2 regions of the Holdemania massiliensis genome follow, and region 2 is predicted to be linked to the other one. Evidence: predicted binding sites of a transcription regulator. Region 2 holds the regulator's gene; the other holds the start of a gene.

Region 1 (7,782 bases), 2.7 Mb from region 2:
TGAAAGGGATGCTGACAGCTGACCCGTTAATGCCACCGTAGAATAACTTCTTGAGATTATGCCTGGCATCTCATTATATCCAGACATTCCACCAATGGCTTGTGTTAAAAAGCTCATCGAACTTTCCAACATATTGACGCGCATTGTACCGCCAATAGAACAATCTGTAATTATTCCTTGGTTGGCGCAAACCAATCCTCCTACATAATTACTGCTGTCAACATTGATATCCACAGTCACATTCAAATTCTCAATAGTACCCGTATTCTGACTGATCAGCGGCTGATTTAACGAAAAAATTGTATGATTTGCGCCATCCAAAACACCAGAAAAATCTGCGACACTCATCCAGTTTTTCCCGCTATAATCCAAATCCTGCTCCAAACGGAAAAAGGCAGAAGGTGCGACAGACAAATAACGTAAATCTGCCGGCGTCTTAATTAAATAAGGGTCTGTTTCAGTACCTTGTCCGCTAAGACTTATTGATGAATCCAAAGTTACTGGGGTATATGTGATATGTTCCCCATGGTCTGAAGGTACAGTAAATTTTCCATCAATGGTTTTGACAACAAGGGAGGCTGTTGGTTCCAACATGATTTCTGTATTGGTATTTAAATAAGCAACCGGGTAATTGGACACCTGTTTTTTTACAATCGGATCACCATAGAATCCATCTAATCCCGATTCACTTTGTTTAAATGCAGCGATATAAAAATTTTTCAATGCATCCGAAAAAGTTGGCAGTTTTGTTTTTAATCCAGCATTCGCTAATACGGCTTCGATAAATTGAGCCGTATCCCCATTAAATTTTACATTATAAACTGATTTAATGAATTCAATTGGCTGATAGTCTTCTGCTTTTTGACTGATTAGATAACGAACAAACAAATACGGCATGGAATAATCTTGAACCGTTGTATTTCGATAAGTGGAGTACGTTAAAGCACTGCCTTTGCGGATCGTATTATTCCCCGAAATTTTCTCCAGCCAACCTGTTGGGTCATTACCACCCCAGGTATAATCCATAATCGCTACAGATAAGCCTTCATTAAACCACCTCAGCGTGGAATCAGAATTTCCGCTCAGAACTTTCCAAAAGAAAACAGCATGTTGACCTTCATGCGTCAACAGACCACTTGTTCCATTGAAATAACCCTTTTTATATGTTTCAGGCGCGTTGATATGAATTGCTGTAATATCCGGATCCTGAGAAAAATATCCAGAAGAGCCATTGCTTGTGACTTCCAACATGATGGATAGTTTTCCTGATCCGTCCTGATAAGGAAAGTCATGATTACTGATTTCGTTAAGAATCTCATAAGGACGACCTTCATAGACTTGAATCATCTCTTCAGCAGCTAAAATCGCATTGTCACCATATTTTGCTTTTAAATCTTTATCCATCCAAATCACGCTGTGTTCACTGACCGCAAGTACCTCATACTGTCCACGCACTTCGCCAATCTGATAAGTTTTCACTCTCGCAGAACGGTTGGCATAATTGATTCGAGATTCAGGAATTTCCTTTTCGATGAAATTATCATTGGTTTCGTAAACTGAACGATTACTTTCATTCGCTGCCGCGCCCCCTGCGTCAACAACTAAGGCTCCGGTTGATTCAGCATCACCGAATATTTTTGAATTGGTGTTGGTAATGACAATATAATCACCTTCTAAGATTTGCGGTGTATTCGCCTTTATTGTCATGGGTGCAGAGGGCAAAGCAAACAAGACTGCACTGATCAAGGCAGTCCATCGTCGAACAGAATTACGCATAATAAATATACTCCTCATTCCTTAAACATGAACGCTGACAAAATACCGAACTTTCTCCCTATTATTTTGTTAGCGTTTACATCTTTAATGGTACTCGAAGATCTTGTTGAAAACAACGGTTATATAAGTAAAGTTCATAAAACTTTTATATTTGTTCTTGAATTTCTAAAGAAATCCATTATATTTTTCCAAAGTCTTTCCATTTTTAATTGAAATGAAAAAAAACTCATGTTCAGAGCTTGTTCTAAGCCCTTAAACATGAGTTCTATTGAGTTTGAAATTGATTACTTATTCAGCGTAAGCTGCTGCCTGCTGACCTGCAATTCGGCCAAAGACGATGATATCCGCAACCGCATTGCCGCCTAAACGGTTAGCGCCGTGAACACCGCCGGTAACTTCGCCTGCTGCATACAGACCCGCGATAGCATTGCCTGAAGCATCCAGAACTTCTGTGTTCGGGTTGATCTTCAGACCGCCCATGGTGTGATGAACACCCGGAGCCACTTTGATTGCATAGTAAGGACCTTCATCCAGCTTGTTCGCAAAGCTGGTACGGCCGAATTCTTCATCTTTGCCCGCTTCTACACAAGCATTCCACTTATCCATCGTTTCAACTAAAGCTGTACCATCAACACCCATGGCAGCAGCCAGAGCTTCAACATCCGCACCTTCAACCGTCAGACCCTGCTTGATGTAACCCGCAATAACGCTGGAAGCTTCAACCATCTTGTTATCGACGATCAGCCATGCAAATCCGCCCGGCTGAGCAACTTCAGCAGCGGATACAGCATCCCGCGTACCGACTTCATCAAAGAAACGCTTGCCTTCGCTGTTGACCAGAATCGCACCATCGCCGCGCAGCCCTTCAGTGATCAGAGCGCTGGTTTCCTGAGAAACTGTCGGATGGATCTGAATCTGTTCCATATCTACAGTATCCGCACCGATCGCCTGAGCCATAACGATGCCGTCGCCTGTCATACCCGGAGCATTGGTGCAGACAAAGCCTTCATAATCCGGCTTGTACTGTAAAACCATTTCGGTATTGGCTGCGAAACCGCCGGTTGCCAAAACAACCGCTTTGCCGGTATAGGTTGTTTCTCCCGCTTTAACGCCGGTAACCTTTCCGTCGGTTACGACTAATTCTGTCGCCGCCGTTTCCATGACAAACTGAATGCCTTTGCCTTCTGCGGCTTTGGTCAGCTTTGGTACTAAATAAGAACCAACAGCTACCGTCTTGCCTTCATCATTGACCGGCTTATGAATCCGCTTTACACTGGCACCGCCGAAGCTGCCAACCTGGGACAGATCCGCATCCACGGTCTTCAACCATTCAATGCCGTTCTTCGCTTCATTCGCCAGAACTTCTACCAATGCATGATCGTTCAGGTTCTTGCCGCCGACCAGCGTATCCAACATAAACAGTTCTTCTGTATCGAAGTAACCTGTCGGATTGGCCTGGTATTCTTCCCACTGCGTTTCCACAGTGGCAACCAGATCCGCTAAATCCGGATAGCTTTCCTTAGCGCTGGCCAGCATTTTTTCAACACCAGCACCTTCCGTGAATTCATTCTCATCTTGTTCTGGTGTATTTGCAGCATTCATCCCGCCAGTAGAACGCGTTGTGTTGCCGCCTGTCATCGCTGCTTTTTCAATAACGATAACCGACTTGCCTGCGTTTGCCGCTTCGATCGCTGCTGTCATGCCCGCTCCGCCGGCGCCTACGACGATAACGTCAGCTTCTGTTGCTGCCGCTTCCGGAGTCGGTGTTGTCTCGTTGCCCTCGGTCTTCGGCGCGCTGGAACAGCCCGTCAGAAGCATCAAGCTGGCAAGAGTAAGAGCAATTAATTTCTTCATTTCATTCTCTCCTTTGCAAATGCTTTTGCGTTCTTAGTATATCAATTTGCACAGGATAATCAAGAAAATTTTCACAAATCTTACACAATTTACTAAATCCTTTTAACATTGCGCTTTTTTTCATAACGAAAAGAAATTAATCATAGATAATTTGGTTATTAATCTTCAATTTATGAAAGCGGTTAAAATAGCAATTTAGCCCAGGCTTCGCAATGGATATCTGAAACTGGGACCCACCCCAGCTTTTTATAAAAGCTACGGATTTTTTCTACATCATCGCTAAGCAATATTTTCTGGCGGACCTGAGGATAGCGGTCACACAGCGTTTTAAGCAGCAAGGTTCCCCAGCCTTGATTTTGATAGTCCGGATCCACAATTAGATCCTGCACATAGAGAATTGTCTCTCCATCTCCCACAGCTCTTACAAAACCCAGCAGCTGATCCTCATGACTCAGCTCCAAAACGCAGAGCGAACGATCAAAAGCCGAGCGAATCCGCTGGGGCTGGCGCGTGTATTCAGTCCAGCCGACAGCTTCATATAAGCGTAAAATTTGTTCTTCACGACCGGGCTGCATTGTTTGAATAATCATCGCTGATCCTCCTTGATGACGCTCTGTTCCATTTTATGAAATCGATGTAAGTTTCAGAATATTTTTGATTTATTGCCTGCTTTTCTATTCTTGATCTTAATTCCAACAAAATCACAACGCTGATTGATCTTCATGCCCTGTTTCATCTGATTTCCTTCATTACCATGAACTCGAATCCGCTATGAAACAAAGACAATGCCTAAGCTTCATTGGCGTCTTTTAACCGGATGCTTTCCAAAGCCGATTTCAGCTCCGGATAATCAGAAAAAGACAAAGACCAGTCCAGCCAGCGGAAAACTTCCTGCCACGTTCCCAAATGATACAATCCCAGCGGACATTCGGTCAGAATTTCCAACAGGCGTTCTCGATAAACCGGCTTTCGCAGATCCGTCAGCGTTTCCGCCTGCACTTCATTTTTAAGAAAGATTAAGATCTGTTCAATCGCACTGTTGATCCCAAACACACACATGTTTCCCACCTGTCTTTCTTTGCTTGTATCATAAAGTAGACTTTACCTGACGATTGAAATATAATAAGAATTACTGGAAAAAGCCTGGTTTTTGGGCATATTTTGGCCTGGTGCAAAAAGTCTACTTTTTCAACCAAATCCTGGAAATCGCAACTGATCTTTCCGCTATGATCAAAAGAAAAGATCCGCCAGAATCCGGATCTTTCTACAACAGTTCATTATGAAGTTTTTCAGCCTTGGATAATGATTATTTAACTTCCTGAATATTTCCGCTTTTATCCGCTAAGATAACACTGACATTCAGTTTATTCTTCAGAACTTTCGGTATCTCGCTCCACTGTTTGCGATAGACCGACGAATCATTGAAAGCTACGCTGTAACGAACGGAGCTGGCTGTATCCTCACTGATTTCTTTAAGAATGGAATTGATCTTTACCGGCAACGGCTGACGTCGTCCGCGATGGGTTCCCTGAACTTCGATGATCCAGGTAATGCCATCTTTTTCAGCTTGGATCTTATTGGGGAATTCTGTTGTCTGCCAGCCGCGTTCATTCAGCCAGGCTGCCAGAATCCGCCGCAGATCTTCCGTATTCCGGCTGCTTTTCATCATTCGGTCACGCCGCTTCTGTTCCTCACTCTTAGCCGGACGGCCGCGCTTTTTCGGCGGGAACATCACTTCCCGATCCGTCAGGTTATCGACATAATACCGAACCCGCAGGTGAGAGCCAAAACCAGTTTGTCCCTTCGGACGCTGCAGGATTTCATCACCTTGATATAACAGCTTGTAGATTGCCTGACAACAGGTCGGCATTGTCGCATGTTCCGGCGAAACCTCCTGATGTAGTTCTTTGGAACTAATTTCTATCCATTTCTCCCCTCGATCATGAGCCTCCTGCTTCTTCTGCTGAAGTATTCTTAAATAATCGTTGATTCCCGGACCCTTCATCCTTATTCACTCACTTTCTTTACCTTGACGACGTCATTATAGGGGTTGGGGTTTGTCGAAATCCCGCGTAACGTGTCGTTGTATGAAAAATAGTTGATTTATCCGAATTTATCCCCGGAAAATCGCTTATTTTTCCTTTGTTTTTCAGGTAATCCTACATCATTCTTTCAGGTTGTCCGGGATTCTAAAGCTCAAAAAACAAAAAAACCGGGTCTTAAAGACCCGGCTTTCATTGCGTATTCCTTGGCTATTTCTTGTCGTCAGACGGCAGATAGAATATCTGTTCACCTTCCTTGGAAAGCATAAAGCTTCCCCGTGCATAGCTTTGTACGTAAGCAGGATCTTCAAGTTTATCCCGCTGCAGTGTCAGATATTTATTTTCTTCCTGAAGGGTTTTCAGCTCTTCTTCCACACGGGAGATCTGCTGCTTCAATTCCATCGTCGTTAAGACTTCCTTCACTACGCCGTAAAGCATAAACAAGGAAAAACAAATGACGACCAAGCTGATGAACTTTGCAAGCATGCTCCGTTTTTTCCGTCCTTTGGGTTTGACGGTTTTCGGCTCATTTCGATTTTCAGCTGTCAAGTTCGATTCCTCCTTCGCCTGCTTTCTTGCGAAAATGATAAAAATTTAGGTGCACTTTTATTATACTTAAAATTCATTTAAACGCAAGTGAAACTCCGGTGAAGTGAAAGGAAGGAGCCTTATTCATTCACTGCCCGCGCTCCCCATCGGGACACAATTTATAAAACAGCGGACGAAGCGTCTTCCGGTTCAGGGTGTTTTCGTTTTCGCTTCGCCTGCCGTTTTTGTTTTTTTAGCTGCTTTTTTGCCTGCTTTGCCTGATGTTTTTTCTGATGTTTCGCTTTCTGAAGCTGCTGCTTTTCCGCTTTCTTTTTCCGGCGAAGCTCCGAATGCTGTTTCAGGACTGCCTGATTTTTAGCCTTTTGTGTTTTCAGACAGGTCAGCTGCTTGGCACCCCAGCGAACGATTCCTTCAAACACAGGGGAAAAGGTCATAGCATAAAATTTCAGATAAATCGCCACGCCCAGCACAAACACCAGAATCAGATACATCTGCGTCTGACCGCCGGTAATCGGCAGCAGTCCGGCATACATGAGCGTGACAAAAACAAAGAAGTAGAGGGTTTCTATAACCCATCTCACAACATGTCGGCGAAAGTGCCAGGTCAGCCGATTCATTCCGCTCCAGGTCAAAGCGAACACCCAGCCGCTGAAAAAATGATAAACCAGCGCCTGAAATTGCTGGGGAAGCAGGATCATTTCAACAATTTACCCAGAAATGATTCCTTGCCCGGCCCTTTTTTATTCACAATATATTCCAGACGGTCGATCACTCCGCGGATGCTGACCTCTCCCCGCTCTGTGTCCAGCTTGCCCAGCGTCAGATCCTTGCCCTGCACCAGCATCCAGCCCTGGCTGGTTTCTAAGAGGAATTCATTGCTGTCAAAACTGTCGATCTGCTTGACCCCCGTCAGATCCAGGCTTTTCCTATCTTTCATCACCACGTTATGATACGGATTCGTTTCAAATTTTAAAGGATTGGATAACAGACTTTCACTCATAAGAAAAAACCTCCTGTTCTCTACCACCGTATGAACAGAAGGTTTCGTTTATTCCAGTTCGACGCGTTTTTCCTCAACAACTTCGTACATTGAAGCCGCATCTTCTTTCCGGGTATACTGCGCGGTTTCGGTCACCCTTACCGTCAGCTGCCGCTGGCCGAAAATCACGGTGATCAAATCGCCCACATTGACTTCACTGGCCGGCTTAGCGGTCTTTCCGTTGATCAGCACGCGCTGGTGATCTGCCAGATCTTTTGATACTGTGCGGCGCTTTAAAATCCGGGCCACCTTTAAATACTTGTCCAATCGCATTTCATCACCTCTGGTTTCTATCATACCACAGTTCAACTGTCTTTCAAGCCTGGGACACTTCGCTCATTTCTCATTCTTCCTCATCCAGAAAGAAAATTTCATCCACATGCAGGCCCAGTCTGCGCGCCAATTTCATGGCCAGTTCCAGCGTCGGATTGTATTTGTTGTTTTCAATCGCAATGATGGTCTGCCGTGTCACGCCCATTTCCTGCGCTAAATCTTCCTGGCGCAGCCCAGCCTGCTTTCGCA
Region 2 (7,782 bases):
GCCATAGTGAAGGCAGCTCGTTGCCAGGTTCTTCGGTTCCCTTCCTAGGGAGCCTTTTTTTGTTTCCTGATTGACTGTAGCTTTGGTTTTTGATCAGTACCGTTTATTTCTTCCATCGCGAAAGTCATCATGAAAAGTGACCAGAACAGGTTCAGGGAAAAAAGGAAAATGTTGAATTCAGGATCTCCATTTCTTTTGAGAATGAGGTGGAATTGAACGAAACGAAGAATGAAAAAAGTAAAATGGATGTCGTTTTGAATGTCTGCATGGTTTTCTTTCTCCCCCGCTTTAAATCTGTGCTATAATATTTTCCATGTGACACAGAGGAAAGGATGTGAACAAATGAAGCTTGAATTGATAACGGAAACACCGCAGGAAACCAAAAATCTCGGTGAGAAAATGGGAAGTTTATCTGAGCCCAATATGGTATGGACCATGAGCGGAGATCTGGGTGCTGGCAAGACAACGCTGACTCAGGGAATTGCCCGCGGATTGGGAATCACCCGTACCGTCAGCAGTCCAACCTTTACGATATTAAAGATTTATCAAGGCCGCTTGCCGCTGTATCATTTTGATGCCTATCGTCTGGAAGGCACGCATCAGGAGCTGGGCTTTGAAGAAATGATTGATGGTGAAGGTTTGACCGTCATTGAATGGCCGGAATATATGGAAGATCTTGAACAAACCGAACCGCTGCGGATTACGCTGCATCGTTTAGGCGAAGATCGCCGGCGAATTGTTTTGGAAACTGAGAATGAAAAATACGCGGCATTGATGGAGGCGTTAAAATGATTACATTATGTATGGATACGAGCAGTAAGTTTTTAGTGCTGGCTTTGATTCAAGAGGATGAGCTGATTGGCAAGCGCTGTCTGTCTTCTTGGAAGCGACAGTCAGAAATGATTTTTCCGCAGCTGACAGAACTGCTTGCGGAATGTGGTCTGTCACCCAAGGCGATTGACCAGGTCGTTGTGACGAAAGGTCCTGGCAGCTATACTGGGGTACGAATCGCGATGACGGTGGCAAAGGTCTTGTGTTCGACTGCGAACTTGCCGCTGTATGCACTTCCAACGCTGGAACTGATCGGCGCCGGTAAGACAAAGGCAGCTGTGCTGCTGGATGCCCGCAGCCAGCGGGCTTATTTTGGAATGATTGAAAACGGCCGGCTGAGCGGAAAAGAAGAAGTCCTTTCCCTCAGCGAAATTCAAGCCCGTATTGACAATGCCGATGGATTGGAACTGGTCGGCGACTGTTCTTTGTTAGGGTTGGAAGATTGTTACCCGGACCTTGCGCAGGCCTTCCTGACGACTCGCTCACAATGGCAGAGAGTCGAGAACGTCCATTTATTAGTGCCGGAATATCTCAAATCGGCTGACGATTATCTGGTAAAAAAAGCATGATTCGGAAAATGACGCTGGACGATTTGGAAATTGTCTGTGAAATGGAGCTGCGCCTGTTTAGTTCGCCCTGGCCGCGGGAAAGCTATGAGTATGAGCTCAAAGAAAACCCCTATTCCCATCTGTTCGTCGCTGAGAATGAAACGGGGACGATCGTAGGCTATGCGGGTGTCTGGACGACCTTTGATCAGGCTCAGATTACAACGATTGGCGTCGATCTTCCGTATCGTCGGCAGCATTGGGCCTCGCAGCTGATGGATCACATGCTGGGGGTGGCCGCTGAACAGGGCTGCGAAGTGATTTCACTTGAAGTGCGAGTGAGCAACATTCCAGCTTTGACATGTTATAAAAAATATGGTTTTGAAATCATCAATATCCGGAAGGGCTATTATCAGGACAACCATGAGGACGCTTATTTGATGATGAAACCAATAGGAGGAAGTTTATGAAACGAAATTTAATCCTGGCGATTGAGTCCAGCTGTGATGAGACAGCCGCAGCGGTGGTTGAGGACGGCTCTAAGATCTGTTCCAATATTGTTTCTTCGCAGATTAATGTCCATAAAAAATACGGCGGGGTTGTCCCGGAAGTTGCATCACGAATCCATGTTGAAAATATTTCCGTCGTGATTGAAGAAGCTCTGTCCCAGGCAGAAGTCACAATGGATGATATTCTGGCGATTGCGGTTACCCAGGGACCCGGGCTGGTGGGTTCGCTGCATGTCGGTGTCCAGGCAGCCAAAACGCTGGCCTGGTATTATGATAAACCGCTGATCCCGCTGCATCATATTATCGGTCATATTTACGCGAACCGCTTTGTGGATGAGCTGCGTTTTCCAATGATCGCACTGGTTGTCTCCGGCGGGCATACCGAACTGGTCTGGATGAAAGAGGAATGGTCGTTTGAAATTCTCGGCACAACGCAGGATGATGCGATCGGCGAAGCTTATGACAAAGTTTCCCGGGTTATGGGAACAGGTTATCCAGGCGGTCCGGTGATTGACAAAATGGCCAAGCAGGGACATCCGCATTACACATTGCCGAAACCCAAAACAGAGAAACCACTCGATTTTTCATTCAGCGGGCTGAAATCGGCGGTGCTGCAGCTGATTGACCGGGAAGGCAAAAAAGGCGAGGAATTGAATAAAGAAGACTTGTCCTATGCTTTCCAGGAAGCTGCGCTGGATACTCTATTAAAAAAGACGATGGCCGCGGTGAAGGAATTCAAACCGAAGCAGGTTGTTCTGGCCGGCGGAGTTGCGGCCAATTCCCGGCTGCGTGAAAAAATCTCAGAAATGATTTTAGAAACTCCGGATGTGCATCTGACGATCCCGCCGTTATGGTGCTGTACAGACAATGCTGCGATGATTGGAGCGGCCGGCTGGACCGCCTATACACACGGTTTAACCGGGTCGCTGGACATCGCTGCGAACCCATCCATGGAAATTGAAACAAGTTCAATTCATTAAATCATTCACAATTTAAAACAAGTGTGCTAGAATAATGCAGAAGGGGTTGATAGTATGCCAACAAAGTCAGTCCCTAAGGCTACACTGCAGCGTTATCCGATCTATCTGAAAGCTTTGCGCAAACTTAAGAATTCCGGCGTAACCCGGATCATGTCCAAGGAGCTTTCGGAATATGTGGCTATTGAGTCCACGACGATCCGCCGAGATTTCTCATTTTTAGGATCGTTAGGGAAGCAAGGCTATGGCTATGACGTTGACCGCCTGATTGAAATATTCAACGAACAGTTGGGCATGGGATTCGATGAGAAGATTATTCTTGTCGGAGCAGGCAACCTTGGGAAAGCTTTAATGAATTACAATCGCTGGAACCATGTTGTCGGCGAGATTGTATGTGCCTTTGACATCCGTCCGGAGTCTGTCGGAAAGACACCGATTCCGGTTTACCACGTCGATGAAATGAAGGATAAGATTCCGGAAGGATGCCGGATTGCGATCCTGTGTGTTTCATCCAATGTTCAAGATGCTGCAGATCGTTTGATCGAATGCGGCATTACTGGTATTGTTGATTTCTCACATGAGCATTTCCAGGTTCCTAAGGGCGTTCTGGTTAAGCCGATTGATGTCGTTTCAACGATTCAGGAACTGGTTTTTGAAACCAACAACATGAAAAAGTAGAAGGCAGCGAAAAGAGAACGATCCTCATACTGAAGCACAGCGAGCCGGGCAGGGTGAAAGCCGGAGTTCAGTCAGGGAATGCGGAACACTCTGGGAGCCGGATCGGAGAACTGACAGTAGACGATCCCGTCGGCGGCGTTAACGCACCCTGAGGCTCAGTGTTTTTTAACCTTTGAGCGAATGAGGATGGCACCACGTTGATTGACGTTCCTTAAGTGAGGAACGTTTTTTTTATAAAACAAAAGGAGAAAAGTATGCTTACATTCATGACCGTCAGAGAACTCTATGAGATGGCTTGTTCCGGCAGCACAATGGAAACCGATCAAATCGAGTATGCCCAGCTGCAGGGATGGGTCAGAACTAACCGCAACAACGGCTCGATCGGCTTTATTGAGCTGAACGACGGCACCTATTTCCGCAACGCTCAGCTGGTCTATTCTTCCGATTTGGCCAATTTTCAGGATGTATCCAAATATTTGACAGGCACGGCTTTAACCGTAACCGGAAAGGTTGTGCTGACGCCGCAGGCCAAGCAGCCTTTTGAGCTGCAGGTCACGGAAGTGATTTTAGAAGGCGCCTGCGACAATTCCTATCCACTTCAGAAAAAGCGTCATTCGTTTGAGTACCTGCGTGAAATCGGCCATCTGCGTCCGCGCAGCAACACATTCAACGCAGTATTCCGCGTCCGTTCCGTACTGGCTATGGCGATTCATGAATTCTTTCAGGATCAGGGCTTCGTTTATGTGAACGCACCGATCATTACCGGCAATGATGCCGAAGGTGCAGGTGAGGTTTTCACGGTGACTACGCGCGAGGACGGCAATTATGAAGAAGATTTCTTCGGCAAGAAAGCCAACCTCACTGTTTCCGGACAGCTGCAGGCAGAGGCGTTTGCGATGGCATTCCGCGACGTTTACACCTTCGGACCGACCTTCCGGGCTGAAAACTCCAACACGACAACGCATGCTTCGGAATTCTGGATGGTAGAACCGGAAATCGCGTTTGCGGATTTGGAAGATGATATGGATTTAATTGAAGATATGATTAAATACTGTATTCAGTATGTTATGGATAACTGTCCGGAAGAGATGAAATTCTTCAATCAGTTTATCGACAATACGCTGCTGGATCGGCTGAATCATGTTTTGAACAGTGAGTTTGTCCGGATGCCGTATACGGAAGCGATTGATCATCTGTTAAAAGCGACGAAGAAATTTGAAAATCCAGTTTCTTGGGGAATGGATCTGAATACAGAGCATGAACGTTATTTATGTGAAGAGGTAGTCAAAGGACCGGTCTTCTTGATCGACTATCCGAAGGATATCAAAGCCTTCTATATGCGGATCAACGCGGATGGAAAAACCGTGGCGGCCTGCGATTTGTTAGTCCCTGCGGTGGGTGAGCTGGTCGGTGGCTCTCAGCGTGAGGAACGGCTGGACGTCCTGCAGAATCGAATGAAGGAAATGGGCGTCCATGAGGAAGGTCTGCAGTGGTATCTTGATCTGCGCCGGTATGGCGGATGTCAGCACGCCGGATTCGGTCTGGGCTTTGAACGCTTCATCATGTATGTCACGGGAATGCAGAACATTCGCGATGTCATTCCCTTTGCCCGGACACCGAAAAACTTGTTGTTTTAATTCATGCGTAAAACAGAAAGAGTTGAAAGTCATCTCAAGTTATGATTTTTGACTCTTTTTTTATCCTTGTCTGCCGGATAATCGGAGTTCACTCTCCTGTTTCGGTCAGTTCAATGGATGTCAGTTTAAAATCCGCTCAGCGATCGCTTGTCCAAAGATAAACTCACTATTTCTTAATTTAAGCATGAGCCAAACTCGATCACAAGGTCAATGAAAATAAATTTTATACAACGATATCCGTCTCTTTGAATAAAACAACGGAAGCGACATAAGAATAAAAGACAGAAACCGATCCAGAGTACAAATCTATTGCTAAAAGATGCGAACTTGTTCTGCGGCTTCAGATTTTGCGGGATAGTTTGCGGAAATGGTTGAAAAAGCGGCTTTATTGGGGCGGATACCAAAAAAACTTGAGGTTGTTCTGTAATTCTCTTATAATAGAGCGTAGGATGTGATGATATGAAAAAATATGTATTAAAAACTGATGAAAACGGCAATGAGATCACGGTTGCCGATGTCCATAAGGTACTTTTAGAGATGCTGAAAATGATCGACGGCATTTGTCAGAAATACAACATACCGTATTTCCTCAACGGCGGCAGCGCTTTAGGTGCAGTTCGTCACCAGGGGTTTATTCCCTGGGATGACGATGCAGATATTGCCATGCTGTATGAAGATTACAAACGTTTTATCATTGCTTTAAAGCAGGATCTGCCGCAGGAATACACGTTTCAGTGCTTCGATACTGACAAGCGTTATAATCCGTTGATTCCGGGGATGAAGATCCGCAAAAAAGGCACGTATTTGAAAGAAGTGAATACGCTGCTGGCGAACCGCTGTACGGAATGCGACGGCATTTTTATTGATGTTTTCGTCTATGACTACTGCTCCGCAAGCAAAACGATGGATCTGCCGCTGCGGATGCTGAATCAGCTGATTATGCCGTTTATCATTTTATTTGATAACCTCGGCATGAATCCGGTATTTCTCAAGCGTTGGTTTGTGTCCAATGCGCGTATGTATGGAAAGCTCAATGAAGGAAGCAAGAAGATCGGATTTGATCTGACATGGACGTTTAAGAGCCCATTAAAGCCGTTTATTTTTGATTATGATGATATCTATCCTGTTCAGTATGTGCCGTTTGAGGATACGCAGCTGCCGATCGCTCATCATCCGCATGAATACTTATGCACGGCGATCGCACCGAGCTATATGACGTTGCCTCCCGAGGAGGAACAGAAGCCGAAGCATATCGTTGATATTCGGTTATAAGGAGTATTGGAAACCATGACAGTGGAACCAAGCTATGTCCCGCGCGGCTCCAAACTGCGCTGGAAATCATTCCTCCTTCTCTTTATCGCCTGCTGTCTGATCGCTTATGGCGGTCAGTGGCTGATGAATCAACGGCAGAAAAAACAAGTGGACACGTATGGGGTCTGCGGACTGAGCAATCAGAAAACACGGCAGCTGTTTGAAAGTCAGATTACAGATGAATCTCAGCTGCTGTCATTAGGCGACTATCTTTACTATGGAGAAACGCTCAATTTATATCATGAACGCTATGACCGCAACGGTCAGGATTTGTTTGCCGGCAAAACGGTCATTCTGCGCAATGTATGCAGCGGGCTGGACTTTGTCTACATGATGGAAAAAAATGCGGATGGTCAGATCCCGTTAGAGGATCTGGATGAAGGCTTTTATCAGGTTTTCATCATGCAGGATCTGAAAGAAAAACAACTGATCAGCGCGGAAAAGCTCCACGATACTTTCTATACGGTCACGCGAACGACAACCAATAAAAAAATTGAGCTGATTGCAGATCAGAATCTTTTTGACAATCCGGAAGAAGAACCATTTCTGGCAAAGAACTATGTGTTTGTCCAAGTCAGCACTGAAACCCAGCCGGAAGACTGGATTGATGTGATGATTGATCCCGGCGCGATGCATCGGGACAATGGATATACGGACAAAGGCGTCCATGGTCATGGGCTGCAGGCGTATGAAGAGAATTACCGAATCGCTGTAAAATTAAAAGATCAGCTTGAAAAGTTAGGTCTGAAAGTGGAGTTAACTCGGGATCTGGATGAAATCGTCAACAGTTATGGCGAGGACGGCCGTTTAGAACGAGCGTATTCCAAGCATGCCCGTTATTACATTAACATTGAAATGAAAAGCGCAACCAACGTTAACCTGCGCGGAACGGATATCGTATATTCGTCTTTTTCCTCCAATCGCATGGCTTCGACGGTACTGAAATCGATTGTCGAGAATACCTCGCTCACATATGCCCGCGAAGCAACTGGATCGGCCAGCGGGACAAGTACCGGGGAAGATGGAACGGCTTATGATGGGCAGAAAATCATCCGGGAATCCGGCGGAAGAATATTGGGAGCTGGTACGTTTTCGGAAGCCTCCCGTCAGAATCAAGCCTTTGCGGCAGAGAATCGTTATGGCATGCAGGCCCTGACCATACAGTATCTGTTTTTAAGCAATGAAGCAGATGTAGCGGCTTGGCAGAATGAGCTGGATGCGATTGCGGAAGCCACCGCGGCGGGATTAGCCAAAGCAATGCGCATCCCAACTGAGGAATAAGGAATACCGAAAG

The links. Region 2 encodes Rex, which represses fermentation and respiration genes when NADH is low (regulators of the CRP and FNR family bind a similar motif). Its sites were predicted from a motif close to GTGAANNNNTTCAC; they were not measured.
Region 1: the regulator Rex is predicted to act here: its motif matches at 3,692-3,705, upstream of MCG46_RS19165 (flavocytochrome c).

Annotation. Positions count from the first base shown of each region.
Region 1 is NZ_JAKNTK010000001.1:4,121,793-4,129,574, forward strand. Features, by position in the region: gene MCG46_RS19160 (cadherin-like beta sandwich domain-containing protein) at 1-1,776, opposite strand, end outside; gene MCG46_RS19165 (flavocytochrome c) at 2,065-3,630, opposite strand; gene MCG46_RS19170 (GNAT family N-acetyltransferase) at 3,813-4,220, opposite strand; gene MCG46_RS19175 (hypothetical protein) at 4,420-4,689, opposite strand; gene MCG46_RS19180 (AT hook domain-containing protein) at 4,937-5,635, opposite strand; gene MCG46_RS19185 (FtsB family cell division protein) at 5,883-6,221, opposite strand; gene yabQ (spore cortex biosynthesis protein YabQ) at 6,380-6,919, opposite strand; gene yabP (sporulation protein YabP) at 6,916-7,221, opposite strand; gene MCG46_RS19200 (RNA-binding S4 domain-containing protein) at 7,270-7,533, opposite strand; gene MCG46_RS19205 (helix-turn-helix transcriptional regulator) at 7,604-7,782, opposite strand, start outside.
Region 2 is NZ_JAKNTK010000001.1:1,454,236-1,462,017, forward strand. Features, by position in the region: rRNA gene rrf (5S ribosomal RNA) at 1-29, shown strand, start outside; gene tsaE (tRNA (adenosine(37)-N6)-threonylcarbamoyltransferase complex ATPase subunit type 1 TsaE) at 343-792, shown strand; gene tsaB (tRNA (adenosine(37)-N6)-threonylcarbamoyltransferase complex dimerization subunit type 1 TsaB) at 789-1,400, shown strand; gene rimI (ribosomal protein S18-alanine N-acetyltransferase) at 1,397-1,846, shown strand; gene tsaD (tRNA (adenosine(37)-N6)-threonylcarbamoyltransferase complex transferase subunit TsaD) at 1,843-2,865, shown strand; gene MCG46_RS06470 (redox-sensing transcriptional repressor Rex) at 2,920-3,540, shown strand; gene asnS (asparagine--tRNA ligase) at 3,795-5,177, shown strand; gene MCG46_RS06480 (LicD family protein) at 5,637-6,449, shown strand; gene MCG46_RS06485 (N-acetylmuramoyl-L-alanine amidase) at 6,465-7,769, shown strand.